2 regions of the Turicibacter sp. H121 genome follow, and region 2 is predicted to be linked to the other one. Evidence: riboswitches for the same ligand, from Rfam matches in the RefSeq annotation. Region 2 holds a riboswitch; the other holds the start of a gene.
What was found. Region 2 has a riboswitch for lysine ahead of AT726_RS03290 (Na+/H+ antiporter NhaC family protein). Riboswitches for the same ligand answer to the same signal wherever they lie in the genome.

Region 1: another riboswitch for lysine. It lies ahead of AT726_RS07250 (YfcC family protein); the one in region 2 lies ahead of AT726_RS03290 (Na+/H+ antiporter NhaC family protein).

Annotation. Positions count from the first base shown of each region.
Region 1 is NZ_CP013476.1:1,507,584-1,513,934, forward strand. It holds gene AT726_RS07240 (transcriptional regulator) at 1-416, shown strand, start outside; gene AT726_RS07245 (hypothetical protein) at 513-719, shown strand; lysine riboswitch at 1,162-1,336, shown strand; gene AT726_RS07250 (YfcC family protein) at 1,580-3,007, shown strand; gene AT726_RS07255 (M20 family metallopeptidase) at 3,020-4,150, shown strand; gene AT726_RS07260 (AI-2E family transporter) at 4,299-5,465, shown strand; gene AT726_RS07265 (sugar O-acetyltransferase) at 5,598-6,197, shown strand; gene AT726_RS07270 (leucine-rich repeat domain-containing protein) at 6,297-6,351, shown strand, end outside.
Region 2 is NZ_CP013476.1:659,302-665,652, forward strand. It holds gene AT726_RS03275 (glycoside hydrolase family 2 TIM barrel-domain containing protein) at 1-2,268, opposite strand, end outside; gene AT726_RS03280 (hypothetical protein) at 2,252-2,902, opposite strand; gene rlmD (23S rRNA (uracil(1939)-C(5))-methyltransferase RlmD) at 3,701-5,095, opposite strand; lysine riboswitch at 5,283-5,455, shown strand; gene AT726_RS03290 (Na+/H+ antiporter NhaC family protein) at 5,515-6,351, shown strand, end outside.

The DNA.
Region 1 (6,351 bases), 850 kb from region 2:
CAGGACTATATCAACAAGCACTTGATTGTTTAAAGATAGCACTCCCTCTCCGTGAAACAGTTAAGCAACGCTCGATTACCAAATGTTTGATGGGCGAAGTTTATTTTAGAATAGGCAATTATGAAAAAGCTCATAGTCTATTAGTCGAGGTTAAAGATATTATTTTTCATAAAGGTTCTTTTGAACAACAAGAGGCGACTTTAGAGTGGGGATTAGATTTATATTGGGAAACTCAAGACTTTGAATCCATGTTGATTTTGTTAGAGGATATTCAAAAATTAGTTGATAAAGAGATATTAGATGAGTTTATTTATACGAAATTTCAAAATCGATTATATAAAAGGATTATGGATGATGTTCTTGGTCAACAGAAAGATTTAAATGAATACCGTATTTTACTTGATGCTATTACGTAAAAGGTCACAGATTTTTTAATAAATCTGTGACCTTTTTTTCTTTATTATACAATAAATAACTACTTATAATAGTTATGGAAACAGGAGGACGTAGTAGTGAATAAATTCAACGATTATCAAATGCATCGGATGATTTATTTATTACGATTATCATTTTGTATCGATCAAAAGAATAAGTACATTCCGGATACGAAAGTAAATGATACTCCGAATAACTCAACTAATAATAAAATTAGTTTAGAAGATTATCCAATTGACTTAGTCAATTTAGATGAAATCTTGGAAGAATCACATCATATTTGAAATGTCTTACAAATAAAATCGATATAAAATAAGTTTCTATATCTATCATTAATTAGGGAGAGTGTTATGCACTCTAATTAAGGTTAGTGTCGTTCATCATTACAAGGGTACGTAGAAAGCTGTTGTTAGGGGTAGCAACAGCTTTTTATGTTTCATTAAAAATATTCAAAAAAATAAAGCCTTAAATCATCATGAATACACATTAATATTTAAAAAATAAACGAAATAGTCTTCTTTTAAACTATATGATTATAAAATAGAGAATGATAAAACAAGCATCAAACAATAAAATGCTAATTTCGACATTATATGGTATTTATAACTAATTTATATAAAATTTTAATGTTTTAATAATAAAAAATAAGTGTTTCTTATACTATTTAATAAAAAAATGTTGTTTTTGAGTATAAAATAAGATAAGATGACATTGTAAATTAAATAGGTTTTAGATAGAGGTGCGGTAATTAAGAGTACTATCGAAGAGTGAAGATGTTGACGCGATAGGAAAGGGATTCTCGCCGAAGTCTATAACTGATACTTTAAGGTTATAGAGCTGGTGTTAAGTAGAAGATATTTAACATTGTCACAATTTATTATTGTGGAGGGCTATCATTCCGGATTTAAATCATCCTAACTTAGTACGGTTATATGATAAAAGTCTTGAGAATGGCCTCAGGACTTTTTGAATGTTTTGATTAGAGTCGTCCCAATAATCGTGGAGAGCTATCATTTGAGAATCGGAAATAAGGATGATCTATTGTTCTTTTCTGAAGGTCTTGAGTGAATGGCTCAAGGCTTTTTTTATTTGCCTCTTTCAACTAAACACTATTTAAAATTTAAAATAAGAGGGAGAAAAAAATATGCTTAGTTTAAGAAAACCAAGAGTTGATGGTAAAGAGGAGACAAAAGAATTTAAAGTCCCTCATACTTTAGTCATTGTTACATTTATTTTAGTTATCGTAGCATTAGCAACATGGATTTTACCTGCAGGAACATATGAGCGTATCGTCAATGATGCAGGGAAAACAGTCGTTGTTGATGGTTCATTCGCTTATGTTGATCAAACCCCTCAAGGATTATTTAGTGTATTACAAGCCCCAATTCATGGAATTGTAGGAGCGGCAGAAATTATTGCTTTCTTATTTGTAGTTAGCGGATCAATTGCAATTATTACAAAAACACGTGCTATTGATGCTGGAATTACAAATGCCGTTAAATCATTTAAAGGAAAAGAAATGTTAATGATTCCGGTTATTATGGGATTATTCTCATTAGGTGGGGCCATCTTCGGAATGACGGAAGAAGCTATTCCATTTATTGCGATGCTTATTCCTTTATGTTTAGCCTTAGGATACGATAGTATTATGGCGATGGCAATTTCTTATATGGGATGTATTGTTGGATTCGCAACAGCCATGTTAAATCCATTCTCGGTAGGAATTGCTCAAAGTATCGCACAGGTGCCAGCAGGAACAGGGGTTGGATTCCGCACAATTATCTGGGCCGTTACAACAGTGGCTTCAATTTTATATTTAATGTGGTATGGACGCCGTATTAAACGTAATCCACAATTAAGTCCAGTTTACGAAATTGATCAGGTACGTCGTCAGGAGTTAGAAGACGCAGAATCTGAACATTTACCATTCACACTCAAACATAAAGTTATTTTAGCATCTATCTTAGTATGTTTAGCTGCTATCGTTATAGGTGTTTTACAATTTGGATTTGGAATTCCGGAAATTGCGGCTATTTTCTTTGCAACGGGAATTATCTGTGGATTCATTGGGCGTTTAAGTTTAGATGATATGGCCAATTCATTCATTCACGGAGCAAAAGATATGATTAGTGCAGCAGTAGTGGTTGGATTTGCACGTGCAATTGTTATCATTGCTCAAGACGGACAAATTATTGATACGATTCTTTATAACTTATCAAACTTCATTGGACAATTGCCATCGTTAGTTGCTGGATATGTGATGTTCTTTGTTCAAATGTTTATCAATTTCTTTATCTCATCGGGATCAGGACAAGCTGCTTTAACGATGCCAATCATGGCACCGCTTGGTGAGTTAGTTGGTATTACACCACAAACTTCAATTTTAATTTTCCAATTTGGTGATGGATTCTCAAATGCTATCTTCCCAACAAGTGCTGTTTTAATGGCTTGTTTAGGTGTAGCGGGAATTCCATGGGCAAAATGGATTAAATGGGTTTGGCCAGTTCAATTAATTTTTGGTGGATTAGCAATTATCTTTATTACAATTGCCATCTTAATGGGATGGTCATAAGGAGACAGTATAATGAAAAAAGAATTATTATCAATCGGGGAATCATTAAAAGAACGTTTAGTAGACATGAATCGCTTTATTCATGATAATCCGGAATTAGGGAATCAAGAATACAAAGCAGTTGAAAAATTAACAACCTTTTTAAAAGAACATGATTTCGAAATTAAATGCCCAGTGGCAGGGTTAGACACTGCATTTGAGGCTGTATACGATAGTGGGAAACCAGGTTTATCAGTGGCATACCTTTGTGAATACGATGCCTTACCTGAATTAGGACATGGATGCGGTCATAATATGATTGGTGTAATCAGTGCCGGGGCTGGAGTTGCCTTAAGTAAAGTTATCGATGAAATCGGTGGAAAAGTCTATGTGTTCGGGACACCTGCCGAAGAAACAAATGGAGCAAAAGTGACTATGACAGAAGCTGGACTGTTTAACAAGATGGATGCTGTTATGATGGTGCACCCTTCGGGATTCACGACAGAAAGTGGAACATCTTTAGCGATGGAAGCTTTACAGTTTGATTATACAGGTCGTCCATCTCATGCAGCTGCATCTCCTGAAAACGGGATTAATGCTTTAAATGCAGTGATTCAATTATTTAATGGAGTAGATGCTTTACGTCAGCATGTGACACCAGATGTAAGAATGCATGGAATTATTACTAATGGTGGGGTTGCTGCTAATATTGTACCTGAACATGCAACAGCACAGTTTTATATCCGCGCAGCAACTAAAGAATATTTAGCAGTTGTTAAGGAAAAAGTGTTAGGTATTGCTCAAGGGGCTGCTTTAATGACAGGAGCAACTTTAGAAGTAAGCAACTATGAGTTATCATATGATGATTTAAAAACAAATGCTGTGCTTTCAGAAACATTTAACGAAAACCTTCGTTCATTAGGAATTACAGAGATTCATAAACATCGTAAAGGAACAGGATCAGTAGATATTGGAAACATTAGTAATGTATGTCCAACTATCCATCCGTATATCGGAATTGCTGATTGTGAAATTACAGGACATTCTCAACAAATGGTTGATGCAACGGTAACAGATTTCGCTCATGATCGTTTAATAACAGCTGCAGTTGCTTTAGCTTATACAGGATATGATGTATTATCTGGAGCTATTAAATTGAAATAATAAAAACCACCCAAAGGTGGTTTTTTACATATATAGAAAAATAGTAGAAATATAGGAACATAGGTATAAGTTTTACCTTATTTATGATATATAATTATAATTAGATAGCGGATTAGGAAGACTAATTAAAAAGTCATAAGGAGGACATATGAAATTCAACTGGAATAAGAAATATAACACGATTGCAGTATATGCGTTTATTGTTGTGAGTTTAAGTATTATTTTTTATAATATTATCTCAAAGCTTGAAAGCTTTGCAGGCAAGTTAAATGAAATTATGGGTATTTTTCAACCCTTCATTATCGGATTCATTATTGCGTATTTATTAAACTTTATTCTTAAGTTTTATGAAAATAAAGTATTTAAAATGAGAGGGCTAAATAAAGTTAAAAAGTCATCGATAAGAGGTCTGGGGATTTTACTCTCTTATATTACCGCAGGAATTATATTATATGTCTTTATGCAATTTGTTCTTCCACAATTAATTGAAAGTGTCCGTGGATTAATTAACGATATTCCACGATATGTTAAAGAGCTAACTATTATTGTTGATACGCAGTTGCAAGAAATGAATATTAATCAAGAATATATGACACTCATTAGTGAAAAATTCGCAGAGATTACAAACTGGGTAATTCAGTTGTTAACAAACGTTTTACCGATTGTCGGAAATGCTGTGATGTCTATTGCCTCAAGTATTTGGAATATTGTCTTAGGTATTATCATTTCTATTTACTTATTAATGGACAAGGAAAAATTCTTTGGACTAGGAAAAAAAGTTGTGACATCGTTATTTAATGAAAAGCATACAACAATTATTCTAGACTTGGCGAATCGTACTAATTTAACATTCGGTAGGTTCATCGGTGGAAAAATTGTTGATTCATTGATTATTGGGATTTTAACCTTTATCATCTTAGCTATTTTTAAGATGCCGTATGTCTTATTAATTTCAGTGATTATTGGGATTACGAATATTATCCCATTTTTCGGACCATTTATTGGTGCAATCCCATCAGCCATTATCATTTTATTCGTATCTCCAATCCAAGCATTGTGGTTCTTAGTCATTGTTCTTGTGATTCAACAAGTCGATGGAAATATTATTGGACCTAAAATCTTAGGAGATTCAATTGGAATTTCAGCCTTCTGGATTTTATTCGCAATTTTAGTTGCAGGAAAACTGTTTGGATTAGTAGGAATGATCATTGGAGTTCCGATGTTTGCAGTCATTTATTCAATTATTAAAGATATTATTGAAGCACGTTTACGATATAAAGGTTTACCCACTGAAACAAATAATTATATGGATTAATTCAAGGTACCCCTATTAGGGTGCCTTTTTCTGTATCGGGTTACTGATTTTACAGCAACTATTGTTGCATATATAGGGATATGTTATGATGAAATTCATGTAGTTAAACACTAGCATTGGAGGGTAAGGTAGATGACTGAAAAAGATAAAATGTTAGCTGGAAAAGCATACTTAGGAAGTGAAGAGCAATTAGTAAAAGAGCGCCAATATGCAAAGCAAGTCTTGTTCAAATTTAATAATATGAATCCAGTACTCGTTGAAGAGCGTCATAATTTGTTACGTGAGTTATTAGGTCAAACAAAGGAAAATTTCTACTTTGAACCGCCATTTCGCTGTGATTACGGATATAACATTGAAATTGGAAATAACTTTTATGCGAACTATAATTTAACGATTCTGGATTGTGCCAAAGTTAAAATTGGGGATAACGTACTTATTGCTCCGAATGTTAGCTTATTTACAGCAGGACATCCGATTCACCATGAGCCTCGTAATCAAGAATATGAATATGCTTTACCAATTATGATTGGAAATAATGTTTGGATTGGCGGGAATATAGTTGTTAATCCAGGTGTTAAAATTGGGGATAACTGTGTCATTGGTTCAGGAAGTGTTGTTACAAAAGATATTCCAGCTAATTCAATCGCAGTTGGAAATCCATGTCGTGTTCTTCGTGAAATTACAGATGAGGATAAAAAATATTACTATAAGAATTTAAGAATTGAAGCATAAAAGGAGTCATTTTTGACTCCTTTTTTTAAATTCATTCATAAGGTTACTTTAAAATTAACATATTAAAAATAACATTCTTGTGAAGGGTAGGAACAATACATGTTGAAAAAAATATCTACTATGATAAGTATTTTTAGTCTATTGTTAATTTTTT
Region 2 (6,351 bases):
ATTTAAATAGTACCATTTATTCCCAACTTTTAACCATCCGGTTTGCATTTGACCTGAATCATTTAAATAATACCATTTTGATCCATCTTTTAACCATCCGGTTTGCATTGCTCCTGAATCATTTAAATAGTACCATTTATTCCCAACTTTTAACCATCCGGTTTGCATTTGACCTGAACCATTTAAATAATACCATTTTGATCCATCTTTTAACCACCCAGTTTGCATTGCTCCTGAATCATTTAAATAATACCATTTTGATCCATCTTTTAACCATCCAGTTTTAGGGGCTCCAATTTCATCAATATAATACCAATGACCATCTTCAAAATTCCATCCTGAAGGTTTCACATTTGTATTCCATTTGACTTCATCGACTAACTTATTATTATTACTATCGTATGCAGTGGCAACGACTGTATTCGCTTCTGAAAGCTTGACATTTTTCCAAACAAAAACACCATCTTGTTGTTTCGTTCCCATACCATAGTCTTTTCCATTAACAGTTAGCGTAACATTATTCGCATTCGAATAAACTTTTACATCTGTGGTATTTGTAGTTCTCTCGGTAAATCGACGACTTGTAATATAGACAAACTCGTCTTCTTTATTCCAATTAGCTTTATAAAGATAAAAGGCATCCTTCTTAGTCTGACGATCATATGTTACTAATCCTTTATCATTTAATCGCTCTTGTCCACCTTCATTTCTATAACTTGAGAAATCAAACATCGCCCATGCAAAAGCAACTCCTAAATTATCCATTTGATTTAATTTATTTAAGACAGCTTCATGAACAAAACTTTGATACTCCTCTGGATGGAAATCCCCTTTAGAGCTTGTTGACGTCCATATAAAGTTTTCATTCATTTCAGCATGCTGATTTATATTTGCTCCTGCTCCATATTCAGAAAGAATAATAGGTCCATTACTAGCTAAAATTGAAGAATATTTATTATACATACTCATTAATGAATTACCAATGCTATTTGCTCCAATTAATGTTGCCCCACTGCTAAGATTACTATACCACCCTGCATAAATATTAAAACCTGTAATATCTATATCAGAATTAATGGTCCAATTAGCTGACTCTCGAGCTTTGTCTTCTCCACTAATATGCGCTTGTGCCACTAAACGTGAACTATCTTCTGACTTTGCTAAAGCAGCAAGCTCTCTCATAAATTTAGAAAGCGTTTCAACCGAAACATCAAATTGTGATCCAAACTGTGCATATGATGGATTAGTATTTACTTCATTTTGAATTCCCCAGAATACAATAGATGGATGATTATAGCCTTGTCTAATCATTTCTATTAATTGCTGTTTTGTTGTCTCTCTAAACTCTTCCGTATCAGCCATAATTAAATAGAAAGGTATTTCATTCCATACAATGAATCCCATTTCATCAGCTAAATCATAAACATACTGTTCATGAGGATAATGCGCAGTTCGAATAGCATTAGCTCCCATTTCTCGAATCATTAATAAATCTTCTTTTTTAGATTGTTTAGAGACAGCATTTCCATATCCTTTACGATCCTGATGGAATCCTACACCATTTAATTTATATTTAACACCATTTAAATAAAATCCATCATCTTTAAATTCAAAAGTTCTAAAACCAATACGCTGTGTTTCTGAATCAATAATATTTCCTGCCATATCTAATACATCAACAACTACAGTATATAGATATGGATCATCTACACCTTGCCATAAATGTGGATTAGTTACAATTACTTCAGGTAAAAAGACATAATCATTTTCTACTTTTCCATTTAATGTTTGTTGTAATTCAGTCTTTGTAACTACTCTTCCACCAGTATCTTTTAATGTTGCTCTAACAAGAACATTCTTACTAGATGAAATTGAATGTGATAATGCAATTTTTGGAGCTAGTGTCGCAGTATTACTTTTTAAATCAACATTAGTATCTAAATAAATCCCACTACTGCCATAATCTTCAGTAGAAATATAGATATCATCAGTTATGACTAATTCAACATCTCTATAAATACCTGCCCAATGTGTAAAATCAGTATTAATTGGAATTGTATCAGTATCTAAATTCGTCACTTCTACCTTAATTAATGCGCTATTACCATTAACATAGTCTGTAATATCAACAATAAATGTTGAGAAACCACCAATATGAGTTGCAACCTCTACATTATCAACGTATACTTTTGTTTTCTTATTTGAACCATAGAATTTTAAAAATAAATTTTTTGAATCATAGCCTGTAATATCAATAACTTTTTTCATAAGTCGCTGTCATCTGATTCATTTGTGGAATATATGACATAGTTGGATGAGTATACTCCCAAGAATGTGGTAAATTCACCAAAGTAGTTTTTCCTTGTTTTGTAAAACTCCATCCTTTATTTATATTAATAATACTTTTGGGTTCATAAATCTTATTTTCATCCAAAATATCATCATCTAAGTTAAATGCCTCTATATCTGTATCTTCAGATTCTACTTCCTCCGATTCTGTTCCTTCAGATTCTACTTCCTCTGATTCTGTTCCTTCAGATTCTACTTCCTCTGATTCTGTTCCTTCAGATTCTACTTCCTCTGATTCTGTTCCTTCAGATTCTACTTCCTCTGATTCTGTTCCTTCAGATTCTACTTCCTCTGATTCTGTTCCTTCAGATTCTACTTTCTCTGATTCTGTTCCTTCAGATTCTGTTCCTTCAGATTCTACTTCCTCCGATTCTGTTCCTTCAGATTCTACTTCCTCTACTTCCGTCTCTTTCCCCTCCATGTCCTCAGTTTCAAGAACCTGGTTTATTTCATCAATAGAATATTCACTTTGTACTCCTGCTAAAGCTACAATATTAGTCGATGAAATAATTAAGCTTAATGCAATAAATAAATTTAAGATTTTTTTTAACACTCTCCTACCTCCCATTTCTCTTAATGCATATACAATTATACCATTTTCCCCTATTTTTTCTACAAAAAGTAAATATTAAATTCATTTATACAAAAAGTCCGTCAATAATTTATTTAAATCTCCCTATAAATCAGTTTTATTCTAACGAAATTTTAATCGATAATGAATAATTATCAATTTCTTCTTTTTAACTAAATCTTTTTTGGTACTATCTGTATTAACAAACTGTTGATATTTATTGAGAATGAGTTTTATCATCAAAATTCCAATAAATTATTTATTGACCATAGCTAACAAAATTAATATTTTGAAGCATCGATATTTACCTAAAAATAAAACATTTTATTATTTAACTCTCCTTAATTCAAGATTGTATCCATACCTTGAGATATATCCTAATAATCACATTAAAATATAGTGAATAATTCATAAAACGATTTTTCATTTAGTCAATCTACTCATTCACATCCTAAAAATAGGTTCTATAGTATCCGATGATGCAACTTTCTAACTATGATCCCCTCAAGAGTGCTAGTCTATCTTCATTTCTCCAAAGAGGTTTCAAAATAAAATTAAGGCAACTAATGGGAGGGTGAGGACATGGGATTAATAGCGAGTTTACTCACTACTAATAGGTACGGCCCATCTGACGAATCCTCACCACTCAAGTTGCCTTACACTTTTTTATTATTTTAATTTCTTGCCCACCAACGTACAACGCTAGCCACTTGACCTGATACCCTCCCTGTGCATCTTAGTATAAAAAAAGACAGCATCTTAAAGATACTGTCTAAATGATTAGCGTTGTTTTTTAGCTGGGCGGTCTTGGCGAACTAAGCGCACAACAGCCTCAACATGAGATGTTTGTGGGAACATATCCACTGGTTGAATATAGTCCACACGATATTTCTTCGTTAATTCTTTTAAATTCTTAGCTAACGTCGATGGATTACATGACACATACACAATCGTTTTTGGTTGCACACGTTTTAACATCTCGATTAGCTCAGTTCCTAATCCTGTACGAGGAGGATCCACAATCACGACATCTGGTTTAAATCCTTCATTCGCCCATTTCGGTACGATTTGTTCTGCTTTACCAACGGCATAGTATGTATTTGTTAAGCCATTTAATTTTGCATTTTCTTTCGCATCCGCAATCGCTTGACGTGTAATATCCACCCCACGTACTTCACTTGCTTTATCTGCAACCCATTGACCGATTGTTCCAACACCACAGTAAGCATCAACCACTTTTTCGTTTCCTTTTAAAGCAGCTGCATATTTGACTTGGTTGTATAATTTAATCGTTTGTTCTGGGTTTAACTGATAGAACGCGCGTGGAGATAAGTTGAACTTGAAGCGTCCTAATTCATCTGAAATGAATTTTTCTCCAGCGATGTGCTTCATTTCTTTTCCGAAGATTTCATGCGTATCTTCGTTGTTAATATTTAAATAGACCGATTTAACATCTGGGCAATATTTCATTAAGTCTTTCGCTAAAGCATTCATTTTTCTGAACTCGTTATTAGCAAATACGAACGTCACCTGAACCTCACCTGTTTTGAATCCACGACGAACGACGATGTAGCGTGCTGTTCCTTTTTTCGTTTTAGGTGCGTAAGCGAACACTTTGTAATCATCTAATAAATCAACCGCATGATTGATCACTGTGTTAATTTCTTCATATTGAACATCACAATCTGTCACATTGACTAATTCACGTGAATTCATGCTATAGAATCCAACCATAACCCCATCTTCGTCATATCCAACTGGCATTTGAGCGCGATTGCGGTAGTTATATGGATCTTTCATTCCGATAGTTGGACGGATATCACATTCTTCAGGATCTAAATTCGTATAACGTTCAATCGCTTGTGAAACCGCGTCACGTTTAATACGAAGTTGCTCTTGATAAGACATATGCTGTAATTGACATCCACCACATTGTCCATAAACTTCACATGCTGGTTGCACACGGTGCTTTGATTTACGTTTCACACGTACCAGTTCCGCTTCCGCGTAACCACCTGCCACACGCGTACAAGTCGCAACCACTTCTTCACCCACTAACGTTCCTGGAATAAAGACCGCTTGTTTTTTATAATATCCGATTCCCTCACCGTTAATTCCGATGCGTTTAATCGTCACTAAAAATTCTTGACCAACCTTTAAAGGTGACATATTCATCTATTAAAACCTCCAATGCTTTGTTAAGCTATCCTTTATCTTACCACATTCCCTGTCATTTTACATCGAAATCCCTATATTTCATAATAACTTTCACATATTGATTTGATTATTTTGGTGGCCAATGCTTGACTTTTTTATAAAAGATGCTAAAATAGGCTTAATTGAATATGTCTCTTGTTCTCTTTGATGAGTTAGAGGTGCGTGTCCAATGAGTAGGAATTTCGAGAGTGACGTCGATGACAAATTCTAAAAGGTGTCCACGCCGAAGTCTTGTTTGTGTCAACCAAACTTGTGCTGGTGTTATGTTGAATAAATTTAACACTGTCACTACAATTGTAGTGGAGGACTAATGATCGGAGAGTTAAATAATACTTGTCATCTATCGTCTAATAACCTTAGACTTTTTAGAGCCATGTATGAGTTTAACTCTGCATGGCTCTTTTTTCTTTATCAAAAGAACAGCTTCTTATTCAATTGCACTAACAATTGAGGAGATGATTTATATGATTGGAACCATTTATGCGTTAATTCCGGCACTACTTACGATTGCCCTTGTTATTTTTACGCGCCGTGTCGTATTATCACTCGGGATTGGTGCCATTTCGGCTGCTTTTATTTTAGCCAATTTCAATCTCATTCAAACGGTTGAAACGCTTGTCTCAACGTTTAGTGGACTTATTTTTGAAAAAGATGGATTAATCGGCTTTTTAAACGATTGGAACCTGTCGATTATTTTCTTCTTACTTGCACTTGGGGCCATTACAGCTTACATCGTCTTATCAGGCGGAGCGTCTGCGTTTACAAAAGCGATTATCAAACGCGTTAAAACGCGTGAAGGCGTTCAATATACGTCTGCCATTTTAGGAATTTTAATTTTTGTTGATGACTACTTTAATGCCCTAGTTGTCGGAAATGTCTCAAAACCGTTAGCTCAGCAACAAAAAATTTCACGAGCGCGACTAGCTTACATTGTCGATTCAACGTCAGCACCAATCTGTGTGATCTCACCGATTTCAAGTTGGGCGACTGGAGTGATGGGATCGATGGCAGTTATTTTTGCAAGTACAGGTGCGACGTACAATACGTTCTCTGCTTTCTTAATGACGATTCCTTATCATTTCTATGTGATTGTCTCAGTTATCATGGTCTTCATTGTCATTAAATACAATTTAAATCTTGGACTCATGAAAAAATACGAGACGGATACGATCAATGGGAATGATAGTTCTCTTACGAGTGCTGAAGTGGCAAAC